Methylobacillus flagellatus KT: one gene and its partner. The main gene of each other region encodes a partner of the protein of the gene in region 2 in a complex. Links are inferred from orthologs where the notes say so. Each region holds a gene or a part of one and is shown on either strand. Other genes may lie near its edges. The genes, in order: MFLA_RS10905 and xseA.

Region 1 (10,178 bases), 280 kb from region 2 along the record:
AAAATTCAATACATAACCCATCATCACCTAAAACTGGCACAGCCATTGCAATAAGCAATGCATGCGGTACTCCTCCAACCGCAGCAAACACTCAACTCAACTAAAGGGGTTCATGATGAAAAAAGTACAACAAGGTTTTACGTTGATCGAACTGATGATCGTCGTGGCGATTATCGGTATTTTGGCGGCAGTGGCGATTCCGGCTTATCAGGATTATGTTGCCAAATCAAAATGGGCAGCAGCATTAGCCGAGGTCGCACCAGCAAAAACTGGATTTGACCTTGCTCTGAATGACGGCCTAACCCCATCACTAACAAATCCACCAGCCGCTGGCGAGGCATTTGTGGGTGTACAAGCAGCAAACTCAAACACTAATATTGTCATAACAACTCCCACTAATGCAGGCGTAATTACTGCAACAATTGTTGGCGGCCCTGCAACAGTTGCGGGTACAACGATTACCCTAACGCGAACAGAAGCTACTGGTCAGTGGACATGCACAGCAACAGCATTGCAACGCTTTATTGGACGTACCGAAATTTGTAGGGGCGCATAAACGAAAGTTAAAATTTAGAATATATAAAAGTATCGCTTCAAATTAAATAAATTCCTCCACAGGAGACAACGCCACTCCGGCTTGTCTCCTGTCTCTTTTTTGACCTCCGCCGCCTGGCTCTCCCACTGTCATGCCGAAGACCCGGCATTCCGTTGCGTTCCTGCATATTCGCAAGATTCCAGCCTGAAGGCCGGGATGACAAGGGACAGGGATCATACCGGAGCTGAGCCAAGTGTCCTCTGCAAACGCAACTTGCACAAGACCATAAAAAGCACGCGTAAGGGGCAATAACTGAAGGGCATTGCGCCGCATAAAACACCTTCCTCACAGGAGAACAATGTCATCACTGGCTTGTCTCCTGTTTCTTTTTCTACATCATCATTGCCATACCAGTCTTGATCCGGTACTTTCTGTAAACGTAGCTTGCAGCAGAGATACTGTGTATTGAGCAAAAGCGCAAGGATTTTGTCTCCGTCCTGCAAGAGCGCATATTGCGATAGCGCTCCCAAAGATCAGACATTCAAAACCTGACCATGCTGCAAGGCCTTCGGCACCAAGGGATGCCTGGCAGCATCAATCTCCTGCATGATGGCTTCTCCTTCGCCCGGCTTCAGGTGCGTAACCCATACTTCTGGACGAGGCTTTAGTCGATCTAAACCATTCAGCAGCAATGCCGGGCAATAATGATGGGATACCAAAGCTAGGGCAATCTCGGCATCGGTAAATGACACTTCGATGATCAGGTGACGTAAATTGCCTGCTTGGTTCAGCACTTGCCAGAACTCGTCGCAACTGGTGGTATCGCCGGTAAATGCAAGGCTGCCCGAGCCGCTACCGAGCAAATAGCCGACTGCCGGCACGCTATGGTTGGCAGGGAGCGCCACAATACGGCGGCCGGCTATCTCGGCCTCGTCTCCCACCGTTATAGGCGCATATTGCAGCAACGGTTGCTCGGGAGTGGGAATCTGGTTGAAGTCCGGCCAGATGTGCCCATTGAAGATATGCGCCTTGAGGCTGGCGATGGTCTCCGGCAGGGCATGTACCGTCACTGGCTGCTCGCGCTTGCCCAGCACGGCATCCAGCAGCAAGGGCAGGAAGGCGATGTGGTCAAGGTGGGCATGGGTCAAGAATACGTGGCTGATTGTCGACATTTGGGCCAGCGTGAGGTCTCCCACGCCTGTGCCTGCATCAATCAGGATATCCCCGTCCACCAGCAGGGATGTCGTGCGCAGCCCCTGCCCAATGCCGCCGCTACAGCCCAATACCTGGACATTCATGTCGTTCCCCATTTGCTTTCAAAATTGAATACGCCATCCCAGTCGGCTGCCGGTGCATGGCGGCTGAAATGCGCAATCCGCTCCAGATAGAGTGTATAGATCCTGCGCGCACCATACGTAGCCTGCAATGTGTTGAAGGCCTCACGGGCTGGCGACCATTGTTGTTGTCTATAGGCTGCCAATGCCAGTTCGTATTGTGCCAGCTCTTGCTCCGTCACGGCATGCTCAGTGGTGATGGGCGCATAAATCCGTACCGGGATGCCCTTGCCTTTGACACGGATCAGATCCAGCTCACGGTAGGGATATTGGGTGGCTGCGCGGATGACGAACTCACTCACGATGATGGGCTCATCATAGTAGCTGCACAGGCTTTCCAGGCGTGCGCCCAGGTTGACCGCATCCCCCATCACTGTATATGCCATGCGGAATTCCGACCCCATATTGCCTACGGTCATTTCGCCCGAATTGAGACCTATGCCAATGTCCAGGCGCGGCCAGTTCCTGGCCTGGAAGCCGGCATTCACCTGTTCCAGCTCGCGCACCATGTCCAGCGCTGCATTGACCGCATTGGCGGCATGCCGGTCGTCATGCAGTGGCGCACCCCAGAATGCCATGATGGCATCGCCCATGTATTTGTCTATGGTGCCGCGGTGTTGATGGATGACGCGCGTCATTGCGGTGAGGTATTCATTCATGAGCTTGGCCAGCGCTTGCGGATCAAGCGCTTCCGATATTCTGGTGAAGTCGCGGATATCGCAGAACAGCACCGTCATTTCGCGGCTTTCTCCTTCCAGCCCGAGTTGATGCGGCCGCTCAACCATCTCAGCCACCAGCGCTGGAGGCACGTACTGGCCAAACAGCTGGGCCAGGTGCCGCCTGCTGCGCGACTCGATGAAATAGCCGTAGCTCATATTGAGCACATAAAGCAGCAGGACGAGCAACAGGGCCGAGGCCAATGGCAGCACGATACCGGCCTGCCATGCCATGAGATTGAACCCCGTAAGCAATGCCCACGTCGCCAGGGCTAGGACGGTGGCAGGCACGGGAGACATGCGTGGAATCAGAATGGAAAGCCCCACCCCCAGCAGCATGAGCAACAGGAATTCGGCCCCGCGCGTATAGCCTGGCTGTTGCAGGATATTACCGTCCAACATGCCTGAAATCAGGCTGGCATGGATTTCCACACCGGGATAGACGCTCTGTACGGGCGTAGCACGCAAATCCATCAGGCCCGGTGCCGTGGTACCGATCAGCACGATGCGGTTCTGCAACTGTTGAGGGGAAACCCTGCCATGCAATACATCGGTGGCGGATACATAGGAAAAACTGCCCTGCTTGCCGCGATATGGAATCAGCGTATTCAGGTTGGCATCAACCGGGATTTTACGCTGGCCCAGTTCCAGCCATTCCATGCCGGCATATTGCATGCTGTCGGTGAAACCAGGTGCCACCTGCACATTGCCCAGTACTCGTCGGACGACGGCCAGCGACAGCGCCTCGTACATGCCGCCCTGGTATGCCACCAGCAAGGGGACGCGGCGCGTGATCCCATCTTCGTCGGGGTCCGGATTGAAGTGCCCAGCTGCCGCTGCCTGCTGCTGCAGGATCGGCAGGTTGGCGCCATACCCACTGGCCTGTAGATAGGCGACATGACGCCCGGCCAGCATGTCTGCCTGCATTACGGGTGGCGGCAACATGCCGATATTGCGCCCCATGTCCGTGCCATGCCGAAAATAATATCCCAGCACAACATTCCGTCCGCGCATGCTGTCAGCAAATTGCCTGTCATGATCCAGCGCGGGCAGTATGGCATCGATCAACGGCACCCATTCCGGCCGCTGCGTAAATTGCGCCTGCCGCATTGCCTGCAGTGCTGCCAGGCCGGAGCTGTGGTCTTTCTCCGCAAACACGACATCGAATGCCACCAGCCTTACCTGATAGTGGTCAAACAATAGATCCAACAACTGCGCCAGCCGCTTGCGGCTCCAGGGCCAGTGTCCCTCCTGTTGCAGGCTGGCCTCATCGATATCGACGATGACGATGCGGTCGTCATGATCTTCCGGCGCGAGCAGTCGAATGCGGGTGTCATAGGCAAAGCGCTCCATCGCCTCCATGAAATCCAGCCTGAAAGCCCCCACCACGTGCGCCAGCAGTATGGCGGTGGCAAGGACGCCCAGCAACAGGCGGATATGGTGATGGGAAAAGGAGCGGGGAATACGCATGCAGAAAAGAAGGTTGGAGTGTTATGCCAGTGCGTTGGTTTTACAGAAGCATAGCGTAAAAGCCCTGCGTGTGGGCATTATGCGATGTGCCATGCGTCGGATTGCATGGCAGAATGCAACTTTCGCCAAGCATATAGACGATACCGATGTCCTTACTCGATTGCATTGAAATCTCTCCCGATGACACCATCCGCAACAGCGTAATCTGGCTGCATGGCCTGGGCGCTGACGGCAACGACTTCGCGCCAGTGGCGCGCGAACTGGCGTTGCCACACACGCGCTTCATCCTGCCACATGCCCCTGCAATCCCGGTCACGGTCAACCATGGCTATGTCATGCCTGCATGGTATGACATTTACAGCTTCGAGCCAGGTGCTCCCCAGGATGGCGACGGCATCCGCGCCTCGCAGCAAGCCGTCCAAGCCCTGATCGCCAATGAGCTGGCGCGCGGGATTCCCAGCCATCACATTATGCTGGCTGGATTCTCGCAGGGCGGCGCGATCGCGCTTCACACCGCCTTGCGTTATCCGGCACCGCTTGCCGGCGTACTGGCGCTTTCCACGTATCTCGCACTGGCCGACAGCCTGGCAATGGAAAACCATGCTGCCAATCAGCATACCCCCATTTTCATGGCGCACGGCACAGTGGACAATGTCATCCCACTGGCGCGCTACCAGGCATCTGCCCAGGCATTGCAGCTCCAGGGATATTCTCTGGAGCTGCATGAATACCCAATGCCGCATTCCGTCTGCATGGAAGAAATCGATGACATCCGCAGCTTCATGCTGCGGCAATTCGGATTATCATTAACTTAGTCGTGGTTTATCGACGCAGTTCGGCGTAAAATAACACATTAACTTCACAATAATGCAATGAGCAGCATGACCGGAAGGGGTGGTGCCACATGCTCGTGCACCGGTTGTTTTCATGAGTAAAAAAACAAAAGCTGACGACCCGCAAGCCAGCATATTCGAAGCCTTGAGCTTTGAAACCGCCATGGCCGAACTGGAGGGCCTGGTCGGACAGATCGAATCCGGCCAGCTGCCCCTTGAGCAATCCCTGGCTGCCTACAAACGCGGCTCGGAACTCCTGCAGCACTGCCAGAAATCGCTGGCAGACGTCGAGCAGCAAGTACGCATCCTCACCGAATCCAACCAGCTACAACCGTACATCGACGCTAAATGACCGATTTCCAGAGCTGGGCCCGCCATACCCAACAACGTATGGAACACACGCTGGACAACTTGCTTCCAGCATCGTACATTGCCCCCACCCGCCTGCATGAGGCCATGCGCTATGCCGTGCTGGGCGGCGGCAAGCGTGTACGCGCACTGCTTGCACATGCTGCTGGCGAACTCTGTGGTGCCGCCCCCGAAAAAGTGGATATTGCCGCTGCTGCGGTGGAGCTGATCCATGCCTATTCCCTCGTGCATGACGACATGCCGTGCATGGACGACGACGACCTGCGCCGCGGCAAGCCATCCTGTCACAAGCAATATGACGACGCTACGGCGCTGCTGGTCGGCGATGCCTTGCAGACCCTCGCCTTTCAGTCCCTGGCGACGCCCGGTTTGTGTACGGACCCCGGCAGGCAGCTGGAAATGGTCAGTCTCCTGGCCATCGCCAGTGGCTCACGCGGCATGGCGGGAGGGCAGGCCATCGACCTTGACAGCGTCGGCAAGGCACTTGAGCAGTCCGAGCTGGAATACATGCATATCCATAAAACAGGTGCCCTGATCCGAGCAGCGGCCCTGCTCGGCGCACACTGCGCCAATGATCTGGACCAGGAGCGGTTACATGCGATAGATCATTACGCCCAGGCCATCGGCCTTGCCTTCCAAGTGGTGGACGATATCCTTGACGCAGAAGCCGACAGTGAGACCCTGGGCAAAACAGCGGGCAAGGATGCCCAAAGCGACAAGCCGACTTATGTCACCATCCTGGGCATCGACCATGCCAAACAGCTAGCAAAGGAACTGCTGGATGGCGCGCTTGCCCAGCTGGCACCTTTTGGCGAAGCCGCCCACCGCTTAGAGCAGGTGGCGCACTTCATCACTCAACGTAGCTTTTAAGCGGGCCAGCCATGTACGAACTGCTAGAAAGCATCAACTCACCAGAGGATCTGCGGCGTCTTGACCGCAAGGAGCTGCATGAGCTTGCCAGGCAATTGCGCGCCTTCCTCATCAATAGCGTGGCGCAAACCGGAGGACACTTGTCCTCCAACCTCGGCGTGGTAGAACTGACCATTGCCCTGCACTATGTATTCAACACCCCTGAAGACCGAGTAGTCTGGGATGTGGGGCACCAAACCTATCCACATAAAATACTCACCGGCCGCCGCAAGGACATGGGCAACCTGCGCAGGCCGGGTGGCATTGCAGGATTTCCGCGCCGGGATGAAAGCATTTACGACACCTTCGGCACCGGGCATTCCAGCACTTCGATCTCTGCTGCGCTCGGTATGGCGGTCGCGGCGCAAAAGACCGGCTCCGACCGCCACTCCATTGCCGTGATTGGCGATGGCGCAATGACTGCGGGCATGGCGTTCGAGGCGCTCAACAATGCAGGTGCCATGGATGCCAACATTCTGGTCATCCTCAATGACAACGATATGTCGATCTCGCCCAACGTGGGCGCGTTGACCAACTATCTCGCCAAGCTGCTTTCGGGACCGTTGTATACCACGGTGCGCCGATCGGGTGAAAAGGTTCTGGGCGTCGTGCCTCCAGTGCGGGAATTTGCCAAGCGCGCGGAAGAACACGTAAAAGGCATGGTCACCCCCGGCACATTGTTCGAGGAGTTCGGGTTCAACTATATCGGCCCGATAGATGGCCACGATATTGACGTGCTGATCACCACGCTGCGCAATATCCGCGAACTCAAGGGCCCGCAGTTCCTGCATATCGCGACGCAGAAAGGCCACGGCTACCAGCCGGCTGAAGATAACCCGGGCAAGTTCCACGGTGTTGGCAAGTTCGATCCCAGCAACGGCTGCTCGATTGCGCAGGCAGGCAAGAAAACCTACACGCAGGTGTTCAGCGACTGGCTGGTGGACATGGCGGCCCGTGATGAGCGCCTGGTCGGCATTACGCCTGCCATGTGCGATGGTTCCGGCCTCAATGCCTTTGCTGAACAATTTCCCGACCGTTTTTTCGATGTCGGCATCGCTGAGCAGCATGCCCTCACTTTTGCCGCTGGCATGGCGTGCGATGGTTTGAAGCCTGTCGTCGCCATCTATTCCACATTCCTGCAGCGCGCATATGACCAGTTTATCCATGATATCGCCCTGCAGAACCTGCCGGTGATGTTCGCCATCGACCGTGCAGGCCTGGTGGGTGCAGATGGCCCGACGCATGCTGGCAGCTTTGACCTGAGCTATCTACGCTGCATTCCCAACATCATCATCATGGCGCCCAGTGATGAAAATGAATGCCGACAGATGCTATACACGGCATACCTGCACGATGGCCCGTCGGCGGTGCGTTACCCACGCGGCGGCGGTCCCGGCGCCACCATCACCCGTGACATGCAGTTGTTGCCGATCGGCAAGGGCGAGCTGCGCAGACAGGGTAGCTGGGTCGCGATTCTCGCTTTCGGCAGCATGCTGGCACCGGCATTGGAAGCAGCCGAGACGCTGGATGCTACGGTGGCGAATATGCGTTTCGTCAAACCGCTGGACGCCAACTTGATCAATCAGCTGGCATCCAGCCATACGCTGATTGTCACGGTGGAAGAAAATGCCGTCATGGGAGGAGCTGGCGCAGCCGTCATGGAATGCATGCAGGCAGCGGACATCCACACGCCTGTGCTGTGCCTCGGCCTGCCCGACATGTTCATCGAACATGGCGTACATGAAACCATGCTGGCAGAATGCGGCCTCAATGCTGCGGGAATCATTGCAGCAATTGAGAAAAAATTAACCAAGTAGTATACTCAACTATTACCGAATTCACTCTTAGCATTTCAGGAAGCCCATGAACCAGCCCTCCATTCCTCCTATTGAAGATGTGCAGAATACCCCGGATACCCGGCAGCTCGCCATTGACAAGGTAGGAATCAAATCCATCCGCCACCCGGTCAAGGTCAAGGACAAGACCGGCGGCGTACAGCACACCGTTGCGACTTTCAACATGTATGTGTACCTGCCGCACAACTTCAAGGGCACGCACATGTCGCGCTTTGTTGAAATTCTCAACAACAATGAGCGCGAAATCTCGGTGGAATCCTTCGAAAGCATCCTGAGGGCCATGGTGGAACGCCTCGATGCTGAATCCGGCCACGTCGAGATGACTTTCCCTTATTTCGTGAACAAGACCGCACCGGTTTCTGGCGTACAGAGCCTCTCGGACTACGAGGTCACCTTCATCGGCGAAATCAACAAGGGCAAGTACGACATCACCGTCAAGGTCGTCGTGCCCGTGACCAGCCTCTGCCCTTGCTCGAAGAAAATCTCGGACTATGGCGCCCACAACCAGCGCTCACATGTCACCGTGACCGCACTGATCAACGACTTCATCTGGGTGGAGGACATCATCCGCATGGTAGAGGACCAAGCCTCTTGCGAAGTGTATGGCCTGCTCAAGCGTCCTGACGAGAAGTACGTCACCGAGCGTGCCTACGATAATCCCAAGTTCGTTGAAGATATCGTGCGCGATGTCGCGGCGCAATTGAATATCGAGACACGGATTGTCAGCTATACAGTGGAATCGGAAAACTTTGAATCCATCCACAACCACTCCGCGTATGCGCTGATCGAAAAAGATAAGCGTAAGTAAGTAACGGTACGGTCACGTTATGTTGACAAAAAACGGCAGCCTGGGCTGCCGTTTTTGATGTGATGGAGCCGCCGAAACTTAATATTTTTTGGTCAGCGTCAGTGCGATACCATCGCGTTTCATTTCCATGCGGTTAAGCGCGCTCATGCCCAGTAACACGACCGCAGGCGAACCGCCCTCCATGACCAGCCCGTCCACTTGGCTCAACACCAGCCCGTTGAGCCGCACCTGATTAATCACCACCTTGTAGGCATTGGCCACGCCGTTCGCCGTCTGCACGGATACGGGTATGCCGCGTTTGTAGTCGATCCTAGCATATTTGGCATCGCCGCTGTTCAGGACGACGGCGGATGCGCCCGTATCCACCAGGAAGCGCAAGGCGGCGCCATTGATATGTCCATCGACGAAATGATGCCCGGTCGAATCGGCATATAAGGTCACACTGCCGCTGGCTGCTGGCTCCTTGCTTGGCAGCGCAAGGGCCTGCCCCATGCCCAGCTCCCGCTTCAGTCCGTCCACCTCGATCACCGCCCTGTCACTGCTTGCTGCCACCAGGCGAATGCCTTCTGGACTCACCTCGCCGACTGCAAGAGTGCGCGGCTTGCCACCATTGATGACCATGATCGCCTTACCCTGGAATAGTCCGACGATATTCACCTGGGTTTCCGCCCAAGCCAGCGAAGGCAGCAACCATGGCAGTACCCACATCAATATCCGCATTGTTTCCCCTTTTTGGAGCCGCCAACATCCCTTTCTGGCGTCGTTGCCCTGCCTTACTTGTTGTACTGTCTGCGGCGGAACGGCTGGCCAGAATCACTTGAGTTGATTTTGTTAGCGGCTCCTCAATCTTCCCGCATCATGAACATGAAAAAGATAAACCCGAGCATAGCGCATAGTGCAGATGCGGTAAATGTCCAGCTTGGGCCTATACTCTCCCAGGCAAAACCACTGATCACGGCCCCCAGCGTCCCGCCAACGCCATAAGAAATGCTGGTATACAGCCCTTGGCCCTTGGATTGGTGCCTGCCCTTGAAATATCGGTGCGTCAGTGCCACGGCTGCCGCATGATAGGAGCCGAAGGTCGCCGCATGCAATGTCTGCGCAAGCATGATCAACCACCAGACTTCCACGGCCCAGCCGATCACGAAGAAGCGCACGAATGCCAGGAGCAGGCTGGCGAGCATGATGCGTCGCAAGCCGAAAAGGGCAAACAGCTTGGGCATATACAGAAACACCATGATTTCACATATCACACCCAGGCCCCATAACCATCCGACCATGCCCTTGCTATAGCCATGATCCACCAGGTAGATCGAGTAAAAAGTATAGTAGACGCCATGCGCGGCAG
Region 2 (17,424 bases):
ACGGTAATGTCTTGTCCTTCAATTGCCAGACATCGTCGATGATGCGGTCTGCTGCCTTTTCCGCTGCGGCTGCCGGGAAATAGATGTTGATGGTGACGCAGGCTGTCAGTATGAGTAGCGCTGCCAGTGGCACTGCCCAGAGCCATGTTCTTAGCATTCAATTACCTCTTAAAGCCTTGATTGAAGGTGATCAATGAGTGCAATGGTGCACAAACCCTTGATTGCATTTCTGGATTCAGGCATTCATTGTAACCTACGGCAGCCCAGCCTGGCAGGCTGCGGCATTGGTTCGGCATAGCGCCTGGCGGTTACGCCTTCCTGCCTTTTGAGGGCATGGGGTGTAAAGGTGGAATCATGGCAGCCATCAATTGCAACCTGCCTGTCGTCACGCCTCGCAGCGCAATCAACTCATCCGCAATTTTCTGCACATCCTGGGCGGGTCCCTGTACCAGGATCACCTCCATGGTTTGGTTGTCGGTCAAGTGCACATGCAATGAACTGATGACCTCATCCACATGTTGATATTGCAGGTCCGCGATGGTCTTTTGCAGGCCGCGGGTTGCATTGTTGTAAAGGAGCGTAATGGTGCCGACCATGACTTCATTGCCTTTTTCGCGCTGATGCTCCGCCAAATACTGGCGAAGCATGTCATTGATGGCCTGAGAACGGCTCTCGAAGCCACGCTCGGCTACCATGATGTCCAGCTCTGCATGCAATTCGTCCGGCAGCGAGATACTGATGCGATTGACTGGCCGGCTGCGCTTTTTCTGGGCCTCCATGAAACACCTCATTTATCCAATAGTGCGGAAGTATAAAGCGATGTCAGGCAAGTTTCGAGCACAGCATGCCACGATTGACTGTGAATAGAGGCCCGCCTCGCTTGCCGAGACGAGCCAACATTTTTTAGAACATATAGCTGTAGCGCTCTACTTCCCACTGACTGATGCTCAGGTGGTAGGCATCCCACTCCTGGCTCTTGTAAGTAATGAACTCATCCCGCAGCTCCTTGCCGAGGGTTTTTTCCATCAACCCATCGGCAGCAAAGCAGGCAACGGCCTCCTGCAAGGTTTGCGGCAGAAAGTGGATACCACGCTTCTCCCGCTCTTCATCGTTGATGGCGTAGAGATTGTCCTCATTGGGCGCCCCTGGGTCGAGCTTCTCGCGAATGCCCTCCAGGCCTGCAGCCAGCACCAGCGCAGCAGCCAGGTAAGGATTGACCGCGCCATCGGCATTGCGTGATTCACAACGTCCCCCACCCTGCGGCACCCGCACGGAATTGGTCCGGTTATTGGAACCATACGAATTGAATACCGGTGCCCAGCTGAAATAGCTCATTGCCCCACGACGCACCAAGCGCTTATAGCTGTTGACCGTAGGCGCGAATACAGCGCATAGCGCTGCTCCATGCTTGAGGATGCCTGCAATGAAGTGATAACCGAGCGGGGTCAAGCCCAGGCCGCGTGGATCATCCTTGGGATCGCAGGCGAACAGGTTCTTGCCAGTGTCCAGATCGTACAAGGACATGTTGAAATGCGCGCCGGTTCCGGTCTTGTCCGCAAACGGCTTGGGCATCATGGTCGCCAACAGGCCTTCTTCCTTGGCGTAATGCTTGGCCATGTAGCGGAAGAAGGTAAAGCGATCGCACATGGTGAGCACATCACTGTAGTTGAAGTCGAACTCGAACTGGCTGTTGCCGTCTTCATGGTCAAAGGAGTACAGATCCCAGCCCAGGCTGTTGATCGCGGTTGCCATCTTGTCCAGCCAGCCGAAATTGTCCATGAAGCCGCGCACGTCATAGCAAGGCTTGACCAATTTATCGTCGGGGTTGGGAATGGCGAGCTTGCCGTCGGCTTCCTGCTTCAACAGGTAGATCTCGCATTCAATCCCCAAATTCATGCCGAAGCCCATGGCCGCAGCCTGTGCCAGCACGTTCTTCAAAGCCACGCGCGTGTTCAGAGCATAAGGCTGGCCCTGAAAGCCGTTGTCTGCAGGCATCCAGGCCACTTTAGGCTCCCATGGCAATTGGATGATGTGGTCGAGATCGGGAATGGAGGTCAGCTCATCGTCGCTGGGTGCCTGGCCCAAGCCATCCAGTGCATAACCGGTATAGCGCTCGGAGCCGGCTGCCATCTGCGGCAAATGGTCGATCGGCACCACCTTGGCCTTGGGCACGCCGTGGATATCGACATAAGCACCGATGCAATACTTGATGCCTTTATCCTTCATTGCATTCTGGATGCTGGTTACTTCTGCGGGGGATTTCATGATCACTACCTTTATAAAAAAACGACTGGGATAAAATTGTCACGCGGCCCCAGGCTCAAGCCTGGGCCTCGTCATCAATGGGGTATCAGTGGCGGCGTCTGGCGCCCTCGATAAATGCAACATGCTCGCCATATTCATTCCACGTTATCGTTGACGTTCACCAGCCTGATCATATGAGGATGGACGAGCTGTTCAGCCTCTGACTGCGGCGGGTGAATCAAGGCTTCCAGCCTGGCCTTGGTCGCAATAAATTCGGGACTGTTGAACTGCTCTGCCGAACGGGGACGCGGCACCGGCACCTCGATCAGTTCCTGTACCTCGCCTGGATGCGCCTTCAGGACCAGGATGCGATCGGCGAGGTGAATCGCCTCATCCAGGTCGTGCGTGATGAAGAGGATGGTGATGTCAATGTTGCGCCAGATGTCGATCAGGTGCGACTGCATGCGGGCACGGGTTTGGGCATCCAGCGCCCCGAATGGCTCATCCATTAACAGGATGCGCGGCTGGTTTACCAGTGCCCTGGCAATCGCCACACGCTGTTTCATGCCTCCAGAAAGTTCATGAGGATAGGCATCGGCAAACTTCTCCAGCCCGACCAGTTCCAGCCACATATCTACTTCGCGAGCGGCTTCCGAGCGCGAAACATTGTTCATTTCAAGCCCGAACATGACATTGCTCTTGACGGTGCGCCACGGGAACAAGGTATATCCCTGGAACACCATGCCTCTGTCGCGGCCCGGCCCGTTGACCGGCTTGCCGTCGACCAGCACCTGGCCGCTGCTGTAGCTCTCCAGCCCTGCGAGGATGCGGATCAACGTAGACTTGCCGCAGCCCGAGGGACCGATCACACACACGAACTCTCGCCTGTGGGTTTTAAAACTTACATCCTTGAGCGCCAGGGTCTTGCCCTTACTGCCTTCATAGATTTTATGCAGTCCCCGCACCTCCAGGACCACTTCGCGTTGCTTCAATCTCTCAAAGCGCGACTTCACGGCCGGCTGTTGATCTAGGTAGCTAGGCAGGCTATCTTGCTGAATGTGTTGGCTCATTCGCTTACTCCTTGTTTGCTGGCTTGTCCCAGGGGAACAAGCGCTTGCCCAGCCAGGCCAACAACATGTCCGTGCTGAGCCCGATTACGCCTATGATGAAAATGGCGGCATATACATTATCAAAATGTTCATAGCGCGCTTGCTGGGTAATGAACCAAGTAATGCCCGACGAGGTGCCGATCAGCTCGGCCACGATGAGGTAAGTCCAGGCCCAGCCGAGCAGGATGCGCTGGTCACGATATAACTGTGGCAAGACGCCCGGAATCACCACGTGCCGCAACAGCTTCCAGCGGCTGGTCCCCAGTGTCATGGCGGCTTCCAGCAACGCATAGTCCAACTGGCGTGTGGTATTGGAGATGATCAGCACTTGCTGGAAGAAGGTACCGATGACAATGATGGCAATTTTGGGCCCTTCGTAGATACCGAGCACCGCAACTGCCAAGGCCCCAAAAGCGGGTGCGGGCAAGTAGCGGAAAAACTCGATGAACGGCAAGCACAACCGGCCTGCGACACTCCAAGTTCCCGCCAATATGCCCAGCGGTACACCTACCAGCGACGAAATCAAAAATGCATAGGCAATCAACTGAATGCTCTGCCACAGGCTCTGGTGTAGCCACAGGCCATCGCGCTGGACAGGCGGGGTAGTGAAAGCGCTATACAGCGCTTCGATCACCTGATGCGGCGGCGGCAGGTAGATAGGGTTGGCAGGCTCGCCAAGCGGCAACTCCTTGCCCGCTTGCTGCATCGCCAGCACCTCCTGGTGGAATACCTGCTTCTTCACCAGCATATCGACCTGGAAATAATCCACGTCCCCGGGCGCAGCTATCTTCACCATCGGGTGCCAAATGACGGGCACATAGCTGACCACGGCCCAAACCAGCAGCGGCAGCAGGAAGGAAGCAATCGTCAGCAGCCTGCGCCGCCGTGGCGACAGCTCCTGCCTGACTGCGAACCAGCTTGACAAACCCATGACCAATCCTCCCGCGCCTATTACTGGTTGACCAGGGTCGGATCGATCGCACGCTCAATATCTTGGGGCTTCTTGTAAATGCCTGATTTGACGTTGAAATCATCTACGATCTTGGAAGAACCATACAGGGACTTGAAACCTTCTCCCTTCACCATGACGGCCTTGCTCTCTTCCAGCGTCAACAGCCGGGTTCCCTTGAGCAAAGGCATATAAGCCTCGGGCTTGAGGCCAACACGGGCAGCCATGATCTTGACCGCATCCGGCTGCGTCTTGGGATCATTAATGTAGCTCACGACCCGGTCCCATACCTTGACCACCTTTTCCCAGTCGGCACGGCGAGCGGACAAGCTGACGGGGTTGACGGTCAACACGTCGTAAATCAGCCCGGGCTCATCGGCAGAGGTATAAATAGGCCTGGCGCCCGGGACGCGCTTCATGGCCTCCCCTGAATTGGGCTGCCATGCACCGATGGCATCCAAATCACCGGAAGCCAGCGCCTGTGGAGTTTCATTGGTCAGTGTATTGACCAGGGTGACGTCGCTTTCCTTGAGCCCGGCTTTTTCCAGGCCGTTGAGCAATAGCAAGTGGATGACAAAGCCGGTTTCCAGCCCGATTTTCTTGCCCTTGAGCTCGGCCAGGCTCTTGATGCCAGGCTTGGCCACGATCATGTCATTGCCATTGGAGTAATCCGTGACAATGATCATCACATTCTTGGCGCCGCTGGCACCCGTCACCAGCGCGTCGCCGTTGGTCACGGTTACCGCGTCGATCTTGCCCGCAGTGAAGGCATTCATTGAAGCAGAATAATCAAACCAGTCGAATTTCACATCAACGCCGGCTTCCTTGAACCAGCCTTTCTCGACCGCCACCTGCCAGGCTACCCACCCCGGCCAATCACTATGCCCAATTCGCAGGGGAGCCGCTTCAGCAACTGCGGCAAATAAAAGACTGGCACCCAGCAAAGTAGCACCAACGACCTGCTTTAACTTAGAAATATCGAATACAGCTGCCACGACAACCTCCAATTAGTATTACTAAAAATAAAATCAGTAATACTAAAGCAGGTTATGTGCCAATCTTGAAAATAAAAAATAATCAATAAAAATCAATGCAATAATAAAAAATTCTCAACTACACCCAAGATACAGTGTTCTGGAGACGCGCCAATTGAGTGCTTAGGCACCTAATTGAACATGCCATCACGCACCAATCTAAGGATGCCTCGCAAAAAACTGGCCAACCCACCACGGGGAAAGTGAGCATGCAACATCACAACCATTACCAGGAGACGGGGATGACGATCAATTCGTCAGGATTGCGGGAGGGTTACTGGAGCAGGATGACGATGACAAGATGGCTGGGTTAATCGATCACCGGCTTGGGGTTGTTTTCCGTCACATGCCGCAGGCGCGCGAGGAGATCGCTCCATCCCACGTGGTGGTTATAGCCCATCACGGTGATGGCCGGGATGCCGCTGCCCTCGACGATCACATAGCCTTGCGGGGTATTTTCCACACCGCCCATCTGGCAGATGTCGTTGCGCAGCTGGCAATGCCAGCCTATGCGTTTATAGTTGAACTCACTGAAGAAGCGCAGCAAGCTGCGCTGTATCGCTGCCGCAGCCCCTGCGCCGCCCAGCGCAGTAATATTCTCCACCGCACGCTGGGAAATCTTCTTGCGATAACTGCCGGGGCTGCTATAAAGACGGGCATCGAAACCCACAGGCTGCCAGTTGGACAGCTCCAGGCCACGTACATCGCCATCCAGCTTGCCCTCGATCGCCCCGAACGAGAAAGTGCGCGTGATATCGCCCAGGTCCAGCTGGCGCACCTCCAGGTCGGCATGCAGCCTCGAGGCTGCCTCCAGCGGCGTCTGCATGTGGAGATTGCGCACGACCACATTCCCATTGAACATCTGGAACAATAAATCGCCATTGGCCGTGAGACTGCCTGCGCTGTAGGTCACCATCGGGATCGCCGCAGCCACCTTCCCCTCCATGCGCGGCCAGCCCAGTGCGTGGCTCAATGCCGGCATGGAGATCGGCACCAGGTTGGCCCGCAAGTGCCAGTGCCAATGCCCGGCAGCACGCGTGGCGGAAACATCCGTCAGGCTAAGCGCACCGTCGAGGATAGGCAGGTAGAGTTGCGGCATGGTGACCGCATATCGGTTGAGGTCAGCCAGCACACTCGCCTCCCCCAGGGGAATCTTGAGGAAATGACCGCCGCCATAGGCGAGCTGGGCCACATGCGACTCGTCATAGGACCATGGAATACGACTGTTGAGCCCGTGCAGCGCGAAACGGCCATCCAAGTCTTCAAGATCGACATCGTTGAGCACAAGCAACGCAGAGACGGGATCGCCTTGGCGCATCTCGAACCTCACGCTGGCCTGGCCGGCGATATCGAGCTTGTTCAAGGCACTGTCCACCAGTAAAGGCTGCAATAACAAGGAATAAAACGCGGACAGTTCCAATCGGTCTGCGTCCAGGAACAAATCCTTCAGGCTCCCTGCCTTCCAGCGTGCGCGCAGCGCAGCCTTGCCCACCTTGGCGAGCGTGACATTGGCCGCCTCCACCGCCAGCTCATCCCCGGCATAATGCCCATTGGCCACCAGCTGATGTCCGCCCTCGGCAAAATACCAGGGTTGCCAAAACAGCTCGCCACCCTGCCAATCCAGCATGGCCTGCCACTGCCAGCCATCGGCCTGCTGACGCAGGTCCAACACGACATCGGCGTTGAGCTTCTCCGCCGCCTGGGTCCCCGCCTGATTGCTGAACGAAGCATCCCGCACACTGGCAACCACCTGGTATTGCGGAACATCCGCCTTGATCTGCTTGAACAAAAGATTGAAAGGTAGCCTTACATTGGCAGACCTGAACTCCCCACGCTCGCAACGCCACTCATCCGCAGCCGGATGCCCCGCCTGCGCACAGCCCAATGCCAGCGCCTGCCAATCAGCGTCCTCTTTCTGCCGCAGCTCTGCCTGTAAATCCATATGACCATCAAGCCCCAACTCAGCCTTGACCTTGCGCAAACTGACCGAGGGAGATACAACCGTGTCTGCCTCTATGCTGATAGTGCTGATTGCCAAGGCAGGCGAAATCCATGCAAATATGCCGCAGGTCACCCAGACCAAGACAATGGGACGCCAATAGACAAACTTTGCATTCATTAAGCTATCCAATGGACGCAGCATGCTACGTCCGGCTTTGTTCAATATATGTATCATCGTCATGACCCTCCGCTACTTGCCCCTGCGTGTGTCTATCGGATAACACCGAATTGGAAACACATACTGCCAGGCCCACGCCTGCGCCTCGCGCTGCGAAAGCGCTATAGACTCAACCTAAGCGGTTGTTTGGCCGCCACGACTTCAGAAGGCCACGGCAAGTCCTGCTGCAACACCTGCTGATATCAAGAACAGCAAAGCGGCCTTGATCGGGTTGTTTGTTGAAGCGGACACCTGCCGATTGACAGCCAAGTCACTCATGAAAAAGCAATCTCATCAACCCCTCTCTCTGCAGGATGACGCTGGCCATGAAGGAAAATTTAGCGCTGAATCCAGTCCACATCGGCATCTTTCGCGGGAATTAAATCATGTCGCACACATATGGCAGCACCTACCCTGTCAAGCAATCATAGCAATGAGCCATCTTCATGATGGCTGCCTGGACATGGCGACATTCCCAAAGCAAAGTGATCAGCCAAATCTTAGGCGGCCTAAACGATTATGTATAGCTTGGTGCCATTGAAATCATAGGAGGGCGCATCAAGTGAGATATTTCCCCATCTCATACGACGAGTCTATCTAAATATAATGTAGGCACAGTGGGGGTTTCTGCATGACCAAGTCGTTGAAGTTCGCCGCAGGGCGAAATATTGCAATGAAGACTCGGCCTCATGCCTACGATGACACGGTACGCTTCTACCGTGATGTGATTGGCTTTCGCCGGATTCTAGAATATCAACCGGCAGTGGCCTTTGAGTTTGGAGGCAATCACCCCACCTTTGGATAGATCGTATGCCGGGCTTGAGTCAAGCTGAAACTTGGCTTGAAGTACGTACCAATGATTTGGCCGCTGCGAAGGCTCATCTGGCATCTGCACAGGTAGTGCGCTGACGAGATAGAGCCTTTGCCAGACGGTTTCAATGTGCTCTGGATAGCTGGTCCTGCGTCTATTGTTCACCTAGTGCGCCAAGAAGAAGAATAATGCGGTGGGTCCCACCTGACAATTCATTGAAGCAAACGCCTCTTCGCGGCGCAGCTTAATTCAGGTTGGAGCTATAGGAAAGTCGTCAGTCAATCCGAGAATTCGTTACGGTGACGGGAGAGCTGCGCTCCTCGATGTGGAAGGTACTGTGGTCGGTGGTGTTGTCTTCATTCTTAACTTTGCAACACCAACCCGACCCCGAAATCAACACTCTCCGGTACGTAGGCCAGGAAGATCAACGCCGCTTGCTCGCATTGCGGGTAGCATTTATGCGCTGAAAATACGTGAGTCTATGGTACTGAATGCCGGACGCTTCCTCTCCGATATAGCCAAGCCGGCATTTCTACAGATAGCTATAGTTCTACTGTAACTGCGATACCGATACGGATTATTCCCTCGTTGCTCGTGTAGCGCCTTTCTTCAATCTCTTCAGGCCGATCTTGAATAACACTCACAACGTGGGCACGAGGGCATCGCTACATCAATGCGATTAAGATGGAAACACGCCGGTGGAAAGATACCGATCACCCCGATCACACACAATCGTCACGATCACGGCATTCTCCACACGCTTTGAGAGTTGCAATGCCGCATACAAGGCGCCGCCAGAGGAAATGCCGGCAAAGATGCCTTCTTCCTGCGCCAGCCTGCGCGTGGTTTTTTCCGCATTTTCCTGGTTGACGTACACCAGCTCGTCGATGCGCTTGGCATCATAAATTTTGGGCAGGTATTCTTCTGGCCATTTGCGGATGCCAGGAATCTGCGCGCCTTCTTCAGGCTGCACGCCGACGATGCGGATATCGCGGTTCTGCTCCTTGAGGTAGCGCGAGGTACCCATGATGGTGCCAGTCGTCCCCATGCTGGAGACGAAATGCGTGATCTTGCCTGCTGTGTCGCGCCAGATTTCCGGGCCAGTGCCTTCGTAATGCGCCAGCGGGTTGTCCTGGTTGGCGAACTGGTCAAGCACGATGCCCTCACCCTCCGCCTGCAGCTTGGTCGCCACGTCGCGCGCCAGTTCCATGCCGCCGTCGCGTGGCGTCAAGACTAGTTCGGCGCCGTAGGCCTTCATGCTTTGGCGGCGCTCCACGCTCTGGTTGTCCGGCATGACCAGCACCATTTTGTAACCACGCATCGCCGCCACCATGGCCAGTGCGATCCCGGTATTGCCGGACGTGGCCTCGATCAGGGTATCGCCGGGCTTGATGTCGCCGCGCGCTTCCGCGCGCTTGATCATGGAAAGCGCTGGCCGATCCTTGACCGAACCTGCCGGGTTGTTGCCTTCGAGCTTGAGCAAGATGGTGTTGCTGGTCTTGCCCGCCATGCGCTGCAGCTTGACCAGTGGGGTGTTGCCTACGAAATCATCCAGGGTTTTGTACATGTGGTTTCAATCAGTTGCTGGGCATGCCTGGCTGGCCTGCCCGGAATTCCAAATCAGGCTTTCTTGTGAAAAGCCAACAAGACGGCGAATAGGCCCAGGCCGACAAACGCGATCAGGGAAAGCTGCGGAATGGTCAGACCGAACAAGGTCCAGTCTATTGCCGAACATTCGCCGGTGCCCTTGAATATCAAGTCCAGGGCCTTTTTCAGCGGGAAGGTTTCCATGATGTAGTCAAAGCCCGCGCCGCACTCGGCCATCACCTTGTCCGGGTTGGCCTGGATCCAGATATGGCGTGCCGCGATGCCTATGCCGGTCGCGGCGGCGATGACGTGCAACAGGCCATACACCTTGCGCCCCACCCTGCCGGGGTTGTGCAGCGCGGCCAACAGGAACAATATCCCCAGCGCCATGAATGCAATCCGCTGGGAGATGCACAGTGGACAAGGCTCCAGGTTGTATTTCTGTTGCAGGAACAAGGCCAGGCCCACCAGCCCGAAACTGGCGACGAAACCAAGGAAATACCCGCGGCGCCCAGCAAACAGCTTATTGCACATAAACAAAGCCCCAGCACTTATAATGAAAGTCCCGCAATTGTAACGGATACATCCCGGTTAGCACCAATCCATGCTGCGATACCCGGGCCCGGCCGCCAAACAATCTTAATAGACATAAACCTATATAGCACAACCCCGATATGGTAGACCCTCAACGCATCCTCAGCGTCAGCGAACTCAACCGCATGGCGCGCGAACTACTGGAAACCAGCTTCCCCTTGTTCTGGATCAGTGGCGAAATCTCCAACCTGACCCGGGCGGCCTCGGGGCATTGGTATTTCTCGCTCAAAGATCAGGGTGCCCAGGTGCGCTGCGTGATGTTCCGCAGCCGCAATGCCTACCTGGACTGGTCGCCACGCGAGGGCGACAAGGTTGAGGCGCGGGCCGTGGTCACGCTTTACGAAGCCAGGGGCGACTTCCAGCTTACCATCGAGTTCCTGCAGCGCGCAGGCCTGGGCAACCTGTTCGAAGCCTACGAGAAGCTCAAGAACCAGCTCGCCGCCGAAGGCCTGTTCGCCGCAGAGCATAAGATTGCCATTCCCGCACACCCACGCCAGATCGGCATTGTCACCTCGCCCGACGCTGCCGCCTTGCGCGATGTGCTCACCACCCTGCGCCGCCGCATGCCTGCGGTCAATGTCATCATCTACCCCACGCCAGTGCAGGGTAAGGGCGCGGCCAAACTGATTGCCGACGCCATCCGCACCGCCGACCAGCGCGCGGAATGCGACGTGCTCATCGTGTGCCGGGGCGGCGGTAGCATCGAAGACTTATGGCAGTTCAACGAGGAAATCGTCGCGCGCGCCATCCATGTCTGCACCTTGCCGGTCATCAGCGCCGTCGGCCATGAGACCGACTTCACGATCGCGGACTTCGTCGCCGACGTGCGTGCGCCCACCCCCACTGCCGCTGCTGAATTGACTACCCCTGACCGCAGCAGCCTGCTCAATACCCTGTTACAACACCGCAATCGCCTGGCACGCAGTATGCAAAACCTGCTCCAGCAACGCAGCCAGCATCTCGATTACTTGAGTCGCAGGCTGTTGTCCCCCATGCAGCAGGCCGAGCACAAGCGGCAACACCTGTCCCAATTGCGCCTGCGCCTGACCCAGGCCATGGCCAGGCAGTTGCAGAGGCAACACCAGCATTTGCAAGCAGTGCAGCAAAGTCTGGCGCACTTGAACCCAAGAGCGGTATTGCAGCGCGGCTACGCACTGGTGGAGAAATTAAACGGCGAACTGGTGCAAGACAGCAATCAACTGGCGCCGGGCGACCAGGTCAAGCTCACCCTGAGCAAGGGTAGCGCCCAAGCTGAAATCCGCGACAAAGGCACTTGAGAATGGCTAACAAAACGCTCCTGCCGTTGTTGCTCTATATGCTAGTAGCGCTTGCTGGCCAGGAATGCTTGTGCTTCACTACACTAAATTAACCGCACTTAGCCCCCCAACCCAGCGATATGAATGAACTCATCACCCATCTGGAGGAATTGCTGCAGGGCTTCGGCCCCATCCGTGCCAAGCGCATGTTCGGCGGTTATGGCATTTACCATGACGGCCTGATGTTCGCGCTGATCGCCGACGATACACTCTACCTCAAGGCTGACGCAGAGAGCCGCAAGGAATTCGACAGCCTCGGCTTGCCTGCCTTCCGCTACGCTAAGCAGGGAAAGGAAGTCACCATGTCCTATTTCCAGGCGCCGGCGGATATGCTCGAAGCGCCGGAACAAGCGGTCTATTGGGCGCGCCTCGCCTATGCCGCCGCATTGCGTGCGGCACACAGGTAGATATATCCGGTCAAGGATTGTCGGCCTAGAGCAGCACGGACTAAAATAAGCGCTCGATTGAGGTTCGAGATCTTCCTCAAATATCAAGGTTGAGAATATGAAATCCATCAGACTGATATTAATGACGCTGGCATTGCTCCAGCTTGCAAGCTGCACGACGATCAGCACGACCAGCAGCGGCAATGTGGGCGTCAACCGCAAGCAGTATGTGGGACTGGTTACCGAAGAGGAAGCAGTACAGCAATCTGCCCTGGCCTACCAGCAAACCGTCAAGGATGCTCAAGCCAAGAAGCTGTTGAATACTGATAGCGCCGAAACCAGGCGCGTGCGCAACATCGCCAACAAACTGATTGCCCATGTCGGCGTATTCCGGCCCGATGCCCCAAACTGGAAATGGGAAGTCAATGTGCAGGAAAGCAAGGAAATCAATGCCTACTGCATGGCAGGCGGCAAGATCATGGTCTATACCGGCCTGCTCGACCAGATCAAGCCCACCGATGACGAGCTTGCCGCTGTGATGGGCCACGAAATCGCCCATGCCCTGCGCGAGCACGTGCGCGAGCGCATGTCCCGCGCCAAGGCGCAACAGTATGGGTTGCTTGGCCTGGCTGCCGTGGTCGGCCTCAGCTCCAAGAATGCTGACAATGCACTTCAGACATTGGCACTCGGCGGCACAGTGGCAGCCTTGGCACTCACGCTCCCTAACAGCCGTACCGCGGAACATGAGGCAGACCAGATCGGCCTCGAGCTTGCGGCGCGTGCAGGCTATGACCCGAATGCAGCACTCAGCCTCTGGCAGAAAATGAGTGCAGTAGGAGGCGAGAAACCACCTGAAATCCTCAGCACCCATCCTTCGGATGAATCCCGCATGGCAGATATCAAGCGCCTGATTCCTGCCGTCATGCCGCTTTACGAGCAAGCCAAGAAGCAGCGTCAATGAGCTTGTTTTTCCCCTTGCCCGCAGCGCTCCGGCTCTAGCCTAACGATGGGATGGTTTTCAGGTAAAATAGCGGTTTTACCCGAAGCGATCCCTAGGAATCTTAGATGAGCAATTTGCAAACCATTATCGAAGACGCGTTCGAGCGTCGTGCCGAGATTACTCCGTCCACTGCCAGCGCAGAAATCAAGGATGCTGTGTTCAGCGTGCTTGCCGACCTCGATAGCGGCAAACTGCGCGTGGCAGAGCGCACCGACGGCCAGAACTGGGTCACCCACCAATGGATCAAGAAGGCCGTATTGCTCTCCTTCCGCCTCGAAGACAATGTCCTGCTCGATGACGGCGTCACCAAGTATTTCGACAAGGTTCCGCCCAAGTTCGCCAACTATACTGAAGCAGACTTCAAGGCCGGCGGCTTCCGCGTCGTACCTAACGCAATCGTGCGCCGCGGTTCTTTCATTGCCAAGAACGCTGTGTTAATGCCTTCCTATGTCAATATCGGCGCTTACGTCGGTGAAGGCACCATGGTGGACACATGGGCCACCGTCGGCTCCTGCGCCCAGATCGGCAAGAACGTCCACCTTTCCGGCGGCGTGGGCATCGGCGGTGTGCTGGAGCCCGTACAGGCCGGCCCCACCATCATCGGTGACAACTGCTTCATCGGCGCACGATCCGAAGTGGTCGAAGGCGTCATCGTCGAGGACAACTGCGTGATTTCCATGGGCGTCTACATCGGCCAGAGCACCAAGATCTATGACCGCGAAACGGGCGAGATCCATTATGGCCGCGTCCCGACCGGTTCGGTCGTCGTCTCCGGCAACCTCCCTTCCAAGGATGGCAGCTACAGCCTGTATTGCGCCGTCATCGTCAAGAAAGTCGATGAAAAAACGCTTGGCAAGGTTGGCATCAACGAGTTGCTCCGCGGCATTTAAGCACTGTAAAAACGATCGCAGCACCAAGCGTTTTTCGGTGAAGCCTCACTTGGGCATCTGCCCAAGTGAGGCACGAGCCGTGTCAGAGCCAAAAATTTGAGTGATCAAATACAGTGCCCAGGTTCAGGCAATCTCTCATTTCACGTTGGCATCAATAATCTATTCTTAAAAGTTGAAGCAAAACATTAAGCTGATCTGTCAACATTCTGACACTGGCGTCGAAACCCCAACACAAACCTGCCTATGGCAGGTTTTTTTATCTTTTTCTACAGCACATCACCACGCCACCACCACTCACGCAACAAATTGTTTTATATAGAAAAATTTATTACCCTGCTTTTCTGACGTCTGAACCCTTAATAACGGCACAAAAGTTGCCGTAGGGGTTATAGAGTCCACAATTCTTGCTGGACATTGAGGATCATCATGACAGGCAATTACGATTACACGCTGGTGCTGCTTTCGGTTGGGATTGCGTTCATCTCATCGATGGCTGCATTCATGTTCACTGATCGTGTTGTCCGCAATCAGGGGCGCTTAGCCAAGGCATGGATGGCGCTGGGAGCCATCGCCCTGGGATCAGGGGTCTGGGCCATGCATTTCACCAGCATGCTCGCATGGTCGCTGCCTACCCCCATGGAGTCCATGCTCGACCATACCGTACTTTCCTGGCTGATCGCGGTCAGTGCCTCCTGGCTGGCGCTTGATATCGCCAGCAGGCCTGGCTATTCTCTGCAGGCGTTGATCATTGCCGGCTCGGTGATGGGGCTGGGCATTAGCGGCATGCACTATACAGGGATGCATGCCCTGCAAATGTTCCCTGACATCACCTATAACAGAACTTTGCTGGTCCTATCCCTTAGCGTTGCCGTCGCCGTCTCGATACTGGCGATGGCCTGCATGTTCCATGCCGGTCATCAATCCAGAAACAACAGCCTCCGGGCCCGTCTTTACGCTGCCCTGGCGATGACCGGCGGCATTGCCTGCACACATTTCACCGCCATGGCCGCGATCGAGATTCCTGCCCATATCGCTCTTACTGCGACTCCCACATCGCAACCTGGCTTGCTTTCGGTCATTATCGCGTTAGGCACCTGCCTCCTGGCTCTGCTTGCCGCCATACTGGCCACGGTGGATTCACGCCACCGCGACAGGGATAATTGGCTGCATGCAGACACGCAGGACAAACTCAGCCGCATGCACATGCTGGATGATCTCACCCAACTGCCGAACCACAGTTATTTCCAGCACCACCTCAACATTGGCATCCGCCGTACCGCCCGGCTCGGCAGCGCATTGGCCGTCGCCGTCATCAAGCTCGATAACCTGAGACAGATCCGGCAGGAGCTGGGCCAGCATATCAGCAATGAAGTCCTTCGCCTGGCAGCAAAACGCATCAAGGAAACAATTCGCGGCTGCGACATGGCAGCCTATAACACGTCGGAAACCTTCCTGATCCTGTTTGAAGATATCCAGCACGAGCAGGACATTGTGCCTGTCATGGAAAGAATCATGCAGTCACTGAACGCCACCCTCCGCATCGACCATCATGAGATTCCATTGGAAGCCAGGGCCGGACTTGCTTTGTATCCCAAGCACGGCACCGCCGACCGATTGCTCACTTATGCCGAGGCCGCCATGCACCGTGTGGCACCTGATGACAACCGTGGTTTCCGCCTGTTTGATGACCGCCTGGAGCCTGCGTCTTTCGACCTGCTCGAAACCCGGCAGGAACTGCGCAAGGCAATCGAAAACGGGGAAATGGCACTTTACTTCGAGCCGCGCATGGACATGGCGGGAGGCACAATCACAGGACTGGAGGTATTGCCTCGCTGGCTGCACCCGACCAAAGGCGCCATTCCCGCCGCCACCTTTGCCCCGATGGCGGAAAACATGGGCCTCATCAACGACATTAATACCTGGGTGCTGGAACAAAGTTGCCGTATCATCAAAGACTTGCAAGGACATCTGATCCATGTGCCAGTCTATTTGCCACTGACATCGGCACAATTGCATACGCCCGGTATTCAGCAACATGTCGCGGACACGCTAAACCGGTTCAAGCTGCCATCCGATGCGCTGGTACTGGAAGTAGCCGAACTGGATTTCATGCAGCAGCCAGAGCATCATACCGATCTGCTCAAGCAGCTGCCTGCCATCAGCCTCAAGATCAGCCTGGAGAATTTCGGCACCCGCTTTTCCAGCCTTCCCTATATACAACACCTAGGCCTCAAAATACTCAAGCTCGACCATAGTTTCACCCGGGAGCTCCTCAGTAACCCGAAAGCCCGGGCCATTGCCGGGGCGATCATTGAGCTAGCGCATGCCCAGCATCTCAAGGTGGTGGCGGAACATGTAAGCAATGAGGCTGAACGCAATACCCTCCTGTCTCTGGAGTGCAATGAAATCCAGGGTTATTTCTGTGCCAATCCGGTGCACGAAGCTCAACTGTCCGAGTTCCTAATGTCCAGCAAGCTTTCATCCCTGCAGAAAACTCCTTTGCCCGAGCACAACGCACAACCAGCATATTCGGTGACAGCAGACAGCCTTGCCTCGGCACGCTAGTGTAAAATGCTATGATCTACAGTCACCCATATGCTCATACATGAAGCTTTACGGCATCCCCAACTGCAATACAGTGAAGAAGGCGCGCGCCTGGCTGGAAGAGCGCGGCATTGCTTACGAATTCCATGATTTCAAAAAGTCGGGCATCAGCGAAGACACGCTCAAGGAATGGCTAAGTCAGGTCGAATGGGAAAAACTGGTGAACCGGGCTGGGATGACGTGGCGCGGCCTCAGTGAAGCAGAAAAGGCTGCGGTCACCGATGATGCCTCGGCAATCAGGCTGATGCAGGAAAAAACCTCTGTCATCAAGCGTCCCGTGCTGGTCAAAGACAACCAGGTCATCTGCCTGGGCTTCACCGAGGCAGCTTATGCCAAGCTGTTCGATGCATGAGCAGAACACTTGAACTGGCCAAGGACTTGATTGCACGGAAGTCCGTCACCCCCGACGACGCAGGCTGCCAGGAACTGCTGATCTCCCGGCTCGAACCTTTGGGCTTCTCCATTGAACGCCTACGTTTCGGCGATGTGGACAACTTCTATGCCCGCCGCGGCAATACTGGCCCCTTGCTCGTGTTTGCCGGGCACACCGATGTCGTCCCCACCGGCCCGGTGGCGCAATGGCATACTCCCCCATTCACCCCCACCGTCAAGGACGGCATGCTGTATGGCCGGGGCGCTGCCGACATGAAGACATCTTTGGCGGCCTTCATCACCGCGATCGAGGCCTTCGTGGCAGACCATCCCGACCATCCCGGATCGATCGGCCTCATCATCACTTCGG

The links.
Region 1: the proteins of xseA (region 2) and MFLA_RS10905 are in contact, whole or in part, in a cryo-EM structure (PDB 8TXR), measured with the Escherichia coli proteins. The link is inferred for Methylobacillus flagellatus KT from one-to-one orthologs.

What each region holds. Positions count from the first base shown.
Region 1 is NC_007947.1:2,273,899-2,284,076, forward strand. The notes cover bases 3,664-6,611. They hold MFLA_RS10905 (exodeoxyribonuclease VII small subunit), read left to right. Parts: upstream 3,664-4,982; coding sequence 4,983-5,240; downstream 5,241-6,611. Other genes in these bases: MFLA_RS10895 (CHASE2 domain-containing protein), read right to left, coding at 3,664-4,055; MFLA_RS10900 (alpha/beta hydrolase), read left to right, coding at 4,202-4,870; MFLA_RS10910 (polyprenyl synthetase family protein), read left to right, coding at 5,237-6,127; dxs (1-deoxy-D-xylulose-5-phosphate synthase), read left to right, coding at 6,139-6,611. In the rest of the region: MFLA_RS10880 (pilin), read left to right, coding at 116-556; MFLA_RS10890 (3',5'-cyclic-nucleotide phosphodiesterase), read right to left, coding at 1,069-1,833; more of MFLA_RS10895, read right to left, coding at 1,830-3,663; more of dxs, read left to right, coding at 6,612-7,983; GTP cyclohydrolase FolE2, read left to right, coding at 8,030-8,830; MFLA_RS10925 (retropepsin-like aspartic protease family protein), read right to left, coding at 8,909-9,550; MFLA_RS10930 (MFS transporter), read right to left, coding at 9,673-10,178. UniProt on the Escherichia coli protein: Bidirectionally degrades single-stranded DNA into large acid-insoluble oligonucleotides, which are then degraded further into small acid-soluble oligonucleotides.
Region 2 is NC_007947.1:1,991,443-2,008,866, forward strand. What follows is about bases 9,730-12,664. They hold xseA (exodeoxyribonuclease VII large subunit), read left to right. Parts: upstream 9,730-10,566; coding sequence 10,567-11,763; downstream 11,764-12,664. Other genes in these bases: cysM (cysteine synthase CysM), read right to left, coding at 9,730-9,872; MFLA_RS09520 (disulfide bond formation protein B), read right to left, coding at 9,926-10,426; MFLA_RS09530 (TfoX/Sxy family protein), read left to right, coding at 11,883-12,209; MFLA_RS09535 (M48 family metallopeptidase), read left to right, coding at 12,307-12,664. Outside these bases: MFLA_RS09480 (hypothetical protein), read right to left, coding at 1-157; nickel-responsive transcriptional regulator NikR, read right to left, coding at 309-779; glnT (type III glutamate--ammonia ligase), read right to left, coding at 904-2,265; MFLA_RS09495 (ABC transporter ATP-binding protein), read right to left, coding at 2,400-3,314; MFLA_RS09500 (ABC transporter permease), read right to left, coding at 3,319-4,284; MFLA_RS09505 (ABC transporter substrate-binding protein), read right to left, coding at 4,305-5,297; MFLA_RS09510 (hypothetical protein), read right to left, coding at 5,647-7,455; more of cysM, read right to left, coding at 8,985-9,729; more of MFLA_RS09535, read left to right, coding at 12,665-13,149; dapD (2,3,4,5-tetrahydropyridine-2,6-dicarboxylate N-succinyltransferase), read left to right, coding at 13,254-14,078; MFLA_RS09545 (putative bifunctional diguanylate cyclase/phosphodiesterase), read left to right, coding at 14,505-16,643; MFLA_RS09550 (ArsC family reductase), read left to right, coding at 16,684-17,034; dapE (succinyl-diaminopimelate desuccinylase), read left to right, coding at 17,031-17,424. UniProt on the Escherichia coli protein: Bidirectionally degrades single-stranded DNA into large acid-insoluble oligonucleotides, which are then degraded further into small acid-soluble oligonucleotides.